2 regions of the Kineosporia succinea genome follow, and region 1 is predicted to be linked to the other one. Evidence: riboswitches for the same ligand, from Rfam matches in the RefSeq annotation. Region 1 holds a riboswitch; the other holds the start of a gene.

The links. Region 1 has a riboswitch for glycine ahead of gcvT (glycine cleavage system aminomethyltransferase GcvT). Riboswitches for the same ligand answer to the same signal wherever they lie in the genome.
Region 2: another riboswitch for glycine. It lies ahead of gcvP (aminomethyl-transferring glycine dehydrogenase); the one in region 1 lies ahead of gcvT (glycine cleavage system aminomethyltransferase GcvT).

The regions. Positions count from the first base shown of each region.
Region 1 covers NZ_JAUSQZ010000001.1:979,158-983,187, forward strand. The annotation lists gene J2S57_RS04300 (FBP domain-containing protein) at 1-264, opposite strand, end outside; gene J2S57_RS04305 (hypothetical protein) at 461-1,111, opposite strand; glycine riboswitch at 1,230-1,318, shown strand; gene gcvT (glycine cleavage system aminomethyltransferase GcvT) at 1,472-2,587, shown strand; gene gcvH (glycine cleavage system protein GcvH) at 2,649-3,035, shown strand; gene J2S57_RS04320 (hypothetical protein) at 3,266-3,964, opposite strand; gene J2S57_RS04325 (ABC transporter ATP-binding protein) at 3,961-4,030, opposite strand, start outside.
Region 2 covers NZ_JAUSQZ010000001.1:4,934,311-4,938,340, forward strand. The annotation lists gene J2S57_RS21450 (MerR family transcriptional regulator) at 1-395, shown strand, start outside; gene J2S57_RS21455 (ParA family protein) at 560-1,351, opposite strand; glycine riboswitch at 1,633-1,722, shown strand; gene gcvP (aminomethyl-transferring glycine dehydrogenase) at 1,811-4,030, shown strand, end outside.

The sequences.
Region 1 (4,030 bases):
CAGCTGCACGTCCTCGCACCAGTTGCACATGGCCTTCTTGCGGGTGACGGCGTCGGACTGGCGCATGACCACGCCGGCCAGCTCGTCGTCGATCTCGGCGAAGACGTAGCCCAGGGCCGGTGTCTTCCGGTCGCGCCAGCCCAGGAACTCCTGGTTCTCCCAGTCCAGCCCGTCGAAGTTCTCGGGCAGGACGAGTTCCTTGCGCTCACGCAGGGTGGAGTTCACGAAGGACGTACGGATCTGCTTCTCGGTGTACGGGCGCACAGCAATGACCTCAAATTGTCTGGTGAAGAATGACGCATGACGGGCGGACCGCCGGCCCGGAAGAGGGCAGGGCGGTGCTCACCGATTGAGGGCAGTGCTACCTCGTGCCGGCGCAGAGCGCGCCGGATACCTCCAGACGCCCAGCGGGCGGAGTGCACGAGTTCAGACCAGACACGGCGACGAGTGTACGCCTCGTTCACATCGTGGTGCTGTGATCCTCGGGGTGTTTGTCCGTTCCGCCGGGCAGGTCGAAGTCCCGCACCGGCAGCTGGGCGGCGTCGAGCACGAACAGCAGCGACTTGTTCATGCGCTTGATCGAGGTCAGGGCGTTCTCGTCGTTCCGGGTGACCAGGGCGTCGCCCTCTCCCAGAGCGGTGGCGTCGCGGGACGCGTCGGTGCGCAGAGCGGTGACGGCCTCGAGCAGGTAGTCGTGGGCCTCCGAGGTGACGGCTGCCCCCGGCTTCACGTCGGCCAGCTGCGTCCCCAGGGCGGTCATGTCCTGCTCGACCCGCCGCAGGGCCGGGGCCGAGCCGGGCCCGCTGACGGCCGTCAGGTACTCCCGCTCCGCCGCGAAGAAGGTCTCGCGCCGGGCCATCAGCTCCTGCAGCTGCGGCAGGACCTCCTCCTGCACCTGCTCCAGCGCGGCCGCTTCTCGTTCCTCGTCGCTCTCGCCACCCATCACGCCGACGATCCGCAGGAGGCCCACGACCATGGCCGTCAGCACCACCAGGGCGACGGCGGTGAGCAGCACCCGGCGGCGGCGCACCGGGTCCCGCAGGGGTGCCTCGCTGGCGATGTCGTGCACGAGGTCCCCGGCCGGCAGATCGATCGGGGCTTTCTGGGTCACGCTCACCCGCCCTGCATCGGACGTCCGCGCACCGGCCTGAACCGATCTCACACCGCCCTCGTCTTGGTGAACCCCCTCCGGCCCGGATAGCGTGACCAGCTCCAACTGAATACGCCGTCGACGCGCGACGGGAGAGTCCCCTCACCGGGCGCCGTAGGAGCAACTCCTCCCCAGGAATCTCTCAGGCCAACACACCGTCGCGACGAGGCAACTCTGGAGAAATCCGGCCGGATGCCGGTTTACCGAAGGTGACGCGTCCCCGGTGGGCGGCGCGGGCAAGCTCTCAGGTCCCAGGACAGAGCGGGGAGGAATCGCCAGACCCGCGCACCGCTGTGCCCGGGCCGGATTCCGGAAGGTCCTATGTCGCACGGCAGCACCCGCTCGACGCCCCTGCACGACGTCCACGTCGCGCTCGGCGCCCGGCTCACCGATTTCGCCGGATGGCGCATGCCCCTGAAGTACAGCAGCGAACTGGCCGAGCACGAGGCCGTGCGCACCACCGCCGGCCTGTTCGACCTGAGCCACATGGGTGAGATCCGGGTGCGCGGGCCGCAGGCCGGGGCCGCGCTCGACCACGCCCTGGTCGGCACGCTCTCCGCGATCGCCACCGGGCGCGCCAAGTACTCGCTGCTGTGCACCGAGAACGGCGGCATCATCGACGATCTCGTGACCTACCGGCTCGCCGACGACGAGTTCCTGGTGATCGCGAACGCCTCCAACGCCGCGGTGGTGCTGGCCGAGCTGGTCGCCCGGGCCCAGGACTTCGACGCGACCGTCACCGACGAGACCGAGCAGACCGCGCTCATCGCGGTGCAGGGCCCGGCCTCGCAGGGCGTGATCCACGAGCTGGTGGACACCGACGCCGAGCGCGAGAGGGTCACCGCGCTGCGCTACTACGCCTGCACGCCCGCCCGGCTCGCCGGCCTGGAGGTGCTGCTGGCCCGCACCGGGTACACCGGTGAGGACGGGTTCGAGGTCTACGTGGCCGCGGCCGACGCGGCGTCGCTGTGGCAGGCGCTGCAGACCCGGGTCGAGGCCGTCGGTGGGCGCCCGGCCGGGCTGGCGTGCCGGGACACGCTGCGTCTGGAGGCCGGGATGCCGCTCTACGGCAACGAACTCAGCCTGGACACCGACCCGTACGCCGCCGGGCTGGGCCGGGTGGTCAAGCTCGACAAGGAGTTCGTGGGCCGCGACGCCCTCGCCCGGGTCGCGCAGGAACCGCCCGCCCGGGTGCTCACCGGACTGACCGGAGAAGGCCGCCGGGCCGCCCGGGCCGGCAACCACGTCCTCGATTCGGAGGGGGCCACGGTCGGGATCATCACCTCGGGGGCCCTCTCGCCCACCCTGGGCCGGCCGGTGGCGATCGCCCACGTCGACCGTGAGGTGGCCGCCGCGGGCGGAACCCTGCAGGTCGACGTGCGCGGCACCCTTCTGCCGTTCAGCGTCACCCCGTACCCGTTCTACAAGCGTTCCTAGACTTCGCCCCAGACCTGCCCCAGACCCGCCCCAGACCTGCCTTCAGACTTCAGGAGTCACCGTGCCCAACCCCGAGCACCTGCTCTACACCGCCGAGCACGAATGGGTGCAGATCGCCCCCGGCGCCGAGCTCCCCACCGAACCCGTGCGGGTCGGCCTCACCACGTTCGCGCTCGACGCGCTCGGTGACGTCGTCTACGTCGACCTGCCCGAGGTGGGCAGCACGGTCACGGCCGGGGACGCGTGCGGTGAGGTCGAATCGACGAAGTCGGTCTCCGACCTGTACTCGCCGGTCACCGGAACCGTGGCCGAGGTGAACCAGGCGATCGTCGACGACCCCGCGCTGATCGCCGCCGACCCCTACGACAACGGCTGGCTGTTCACCGTGACCCCCGAGGCCACCGCCAAGCTGCTGACGTCACAGGAGTACGAGACGCTCATCGCCTGAAATGCCCTCGCCGATCTGGTCGTGGCGTTCGGCCCGGGGTGAGGGAGGCCGGCGTCTCGACCAGATCGGCTTGACGGGGTAAGGCTGGTTTAGCGCATCCGCACCGGTACCGGAAGCGGAACGCATCGGTAATCAAGGCATCTCGATTCCGCTGGGATACCCGAGGACGCAAGGCATCTCATGGGATGCCTGAGGTTCGCGCTGGGTGACGTGCCGAGTGGCGCGTCGGGTCAGTCGTTGACTCGGCGGACGATGGCGAAGGTGGCCCCGCCGAGGACGATCGCGACCAGCCAGGGATAGCCGCCGAAGAGCGCGGCGTCCGGCTGACCGGCGAACCAGTGGCCGATGCGGGTCCAGGCCTCGGCGTACGTCACGGCGACGGCGAAGGCACCCGCGATCACCAGGCCCACCAGCCCCGCGACGTAGATCCCGAAAGTGCCCCACCGGGAGTTGATCCCGCCGAAGAGTGTGCCCGCTGTGATCAGGGCCGCCATCGGCGCCGCGTACATCAGCACCGCCAGCACCGGGTTGCCCCCGCCCAGGCCGTACACCCCGAAGAAGTCCAGGTCGATGCCCCAGCCGCCGGTGGCCCGCTCGATGCCGTAGAGCGCGTACAGCACGACGGCCGAGGCGAACGACAGGCCGATCGCGAAAACCGCACAGCCGAGCAGATACACGCCCCGGGTCAGACCGAAACCGAGGGCGAACGAGAGCTGCTTGTTCATCGCCTGCACGAACCCGACCATCACCACGGCGTAGAGCGAGAAGAGCCCGCCGGTGCTGGGATCGTCGTCCACCCCGCCCTTGGCCTCGATGGTGCCGAAGATCAGCAGGTTCAGCACCAGCGCACTGGCCATGACGGCCCAGGGCACCCAGACGAACTGAGCGCCGATCAGATGGATCCTGGCCGCGTTCACCACCCGGTTCATCGGGCACCTCCGGACATCGTGCTCTTCACGACGAGATCTTGCAGGGAAACGGGATTCACCTCGAGG
Region 2 (4,030 bases), 4.0 Mb from region 1:
CGACCGTGCGGAACGCCACCGGCTCGGGCACCCAGAGGCTGTACAGCTTCCGTGACGTGCTCGTGCTCAAGGTGGTCAAGCGACTTCTCGACACCGGCGTCTCGCTGCAGCAGATCCGCATCGCCGTCTCTCACCTGCGCGACCGGGGTGTGGAAGACCTGGCGCAGATAACGCTGATGAGCGACGGCGCGAGCGTGTACGAGTGCACGTCGGCGGACGAGGTCATCGATCTCGTCCAGGGTGGCCAGGGCGTGTTCGGCATCGCCGTCGGCCGGGTGTGGCGCGAGGTCGAGGGCACCCTCGCCGAGCTGCCCGCCGAGCGTCCGGAGGACGAGCCGGCGATGGCCGCCGGTGACGAGCTGGCCGCCCGTCGCCGGGCCCGCGCCATCAGCTAGTCACACTGGGCGCACACGCCCCTCAGATCAGCAGAGAAGCCCCGGGTCCGGTACCCCGGGGCTTCTCTGCGTCTGCTTTCCCCACGAACCGTCAAAGCAGATGTGGGACGAGGTGGGCACCCAGGGTGCCCACCTCGTCCCACATCTGCGATGGCTTCGAGGGATCAGCTCGCGGACGCCGCCGGCCGCCGGCCCCGTGTGTTCGCCCGCAGCACCCGCGCCAGGTGCGCGTCGAACGCACCCGCCAGCTCCTGCGCCGGGGCACCCGGCCAGCGGTGGATCGGCTGGCTCGCCCCCTGCGCCTGCTGCAGCGCGCTGCGCTCACGGATCGAGGGGCCCAGCACCAGCGGGCCGAACATGTCCGACAGCTCCTGCAGGCGGTAGCGGTGCTCGGGGGAGCGCTCGCGGTAGCGGTTCACCACCACGCCCAGCGGTTGCAGCGTGGGGGCGATGTTGCGGCGCACCTCCTCGATCGCGTGCAGGGCGCGGTCGGCGGCCGTGACCGAGAAGAGCGCCGGCTCCGACACCACGATCGCGCGCTGGCTCGCGGCCAGCCCGGAGCGGGTGATCGTGCCGAGCGAGGGCGGGCAGTCGATGAGCACGAGCTGGTAGCCCTCGAGCTGCTTGATCGCGTGCGAGAGCCGGGCCAGGGTGCGTTCACTGCCGGTGGGCCGGTCGAGCGCGGCCATGTCGTGCGAACCGGGGAGCACGTCGAGCGTGCCGCCGTTCGCCGCCCAGCCGGACGGCACGACGTTGACCTTCTGCGCGTTGCGGCGCGAGGCGCCCATGACGGTGGCCACGTTGGTGGTGATCTCGGCCGTGATGTCGAGACCCAGGGTCGCGTCGGCCTGTGGATCGATGTCGACGATGAGGGTGGGGACCCCGCGGGCCAGGGCGGCCGACGCCAGCCCCAGGACCACTGACGTCTTGCCGACGCCACCCTTCAGACTGCACACGCTGACGACGATCACGGTGTCCGACGCTACCTCGTTATCAAGTTCCAACCGGTGATTAAGGCCGTCGTGTGGCAGACGTGACCGACGTCCCACGCAGAGTCACGAACCCCCGGAGGGGCCGTGCTCCCGACCGGCCCCAATTGCATCCTGAGGCCGTGCCTGTGTGCAACCCTCCGTTCGCCTGCCGTACGCCATCCGGGTGCCGGGGAGCCGGGAGATGAGGACGACACGCGGCGCTGGTACCGTCAGTGTCGTCGGTCGTCGTCAGCGACCGGCAGCTGAAGACCCCCGCGGGAGAGACCCCGTCACAGGGGCGCCGAAGGGGCAACTCTCCCCGGAACCTCTCAGGCGCCAAGGACCGCAGGGACGAGGCAGCTCCGAAGGGCGACGTGGCCTGACGGATGGGGAGGTATCCGTGCGGCCCTCAGGGTCGCTACGCCCTTAGCGTGGGAGCCTCCGATGACGACTTTCATCGATGCCACCGATGACCTGCGGGACGACCTGCCCGAGCCCGGCCGCGGCCCGGGGCACCGGCTGAGCGCCTTCGCCGACCGGCACATCGGCGCCGACGAGCCGCAGGTCCAGGCCATGCTGAAGCGGGTCGGGCTCGACAGCCTCGACGCCCTCGAGCAGGCCGTGATCCCGCCCGTCATCCGGGACGGCGGAGTCCCCGCCCTGCCCGAGCCGATCGGTGAGGCCGAGGCGCTGGCCGAGCTGCGCGCCCTGGCCGCCCGCAACACGGTGCGCGTGCCCATGCTCGGCCTGGGCTACTACGGCACCCACACCCCGGGCGTGATCCTGCGGAACGTGCTCGAGAACCCGTCCTGGTACACGGCCTACACGCCGTACCAGCCGGAGATCTCGCAGGGCCGGCTCGAGGCCCTGCTCACGTTCCAGACCATGGTCTCCGACCTCACCGGCCTGGAGACGTCCAGCGCGTCCCTGCTCGACGAGGCCACCGCCGCCGCCGAGGCGATGACCCTGATGCGCCGCGCGTCCCGGCTTCCCGCCACCGCCGCGTTCGTCGTCGACACCGACGTGCTCCCGCAGACCCTCGCGGTGATCCAGACCCGCGCCGAACCGCTGGGCATCCCGGTGGTCGTCGCGGACCTGAGTGATGCCGCGGCCGCCCTCGACGGCGTCGAGAACGGTGTGTTCGGTGTCCTCGCGCAGTACCCGGGCGCCTCCGGCCGGGTCGCCGACCTGCGTCCCCTCGTCGAGGCCGCGCACGAGCGCAAGGCCCTCGTGACCGTCGCCGCCGACCTGCTCGCGCTGACCCTCCTGCGCTCGCCCGGTGAGGACGGCGCCGACGTCGCGGTCGGCAACACCCAGCGCTTCGGTGTGCCGCTCGGTTTCGGTGGTCCGCACGCCGGGTACATGAGCGTGCGCAAGGGCCTGGAGCGCTCGCTGCCCGGTCGGCTCGTGGGCGTCTCCAAGGACGCGGACGGACGGCCCGCCTACCGTCTCGCGCTGCAGACCCGTGAGCAGCACATCCGCCGCGAGAAGGCCACGAGCAACATCTGTACCGCGCAGGTGCTGCTGGCCGTGATGGCTGCCATGTACGCGGTGTACCACGGCCCGCAGGGGCTGCGGCAGATCGCGGAGCGCACGGCCGGGCACGCGGCCTCGCTGGCGGCCGCGTTGCGGTCGAGCGGTCTCACCGTGGTGCACGAGAACTTCTTCGACACGGTTCTCGTGTCGGTCCCCTCGATGGCGGACGACGTGGTCGCCAAGGCTCGCGACGCGGGTGTCCTGCTGCGCAGGGTGGACGCGAACCACGTGAGCGTCGCGTGTGACGAGACCACCACGTCCGCCGTCATTGCTCTGGTTCTGGGGGCTTTCGGGGTTTCGGGAGGTGCCGGCGAGGCTCGGCCGGCGATTCCTGCCGAGCTCGGGCGCACCTCGGAGTACCTCACCAACCCGGTCTTCAACACCCACCACAGCGAGACCTCGATGCTGCGCTTCCTCAAGCGCCTGGCCGACGAGGACTACGCGCTCGACCGGGGCATGATCCCGCTCGGCTCGTGCACCATGAAGCTCAACGCCACCACCGAGATGGAGGCCATCACCTGGCCCGAGTTCGGTGGCCTGCACCCGTTCGCGCCGAGCGCCGACACCGAGGGAATCCGTTCCCTGGTCAAGGATCTCGAGACCTGGCTGGCCGAGCTGACCGGCTACGCGGCGGTCTCGCTGCAGCCCAACGCCGGCTCGCAGGGTGAGCTCGCCGGGCTGCTGGCGATCCGGGCCTACCACCGCTCGAACGGTCACGGTGAGCGCAACATCTGCCTGATCCCGTCGTCCGCGCACGGCACCAACGCGGCCAGCGCGGTGATGGCGGGCATGAAGGTCGTCGTGGTGGCCTGCGACGAGAACGGCAACGTCGACCTGAGCGACCTGTCCGCCAAGATCTCGCAGCACGGTGCCTCCCTGGCCGCGATCATGGTGACCTACCCGAGCACGCACGGTGTGTTCGAGGAGGGCATCGGCGAGATCTGCTCGCAGGTGCACGAGGCCGGCGGCCAGGTCTACGTCGACGGTGCGAACCTCAATGCGCTGGTGGGTCTTTCCCGGCCGGGCGCGTTCGGTGCCGACGTCTCGCACCTGAACCTGCACAAGACGTTCTGCATCCCGCACGGCGGTGGCGGCCCGGGCGTCGGGCCGGTGGCGGTGCGCTCGCAC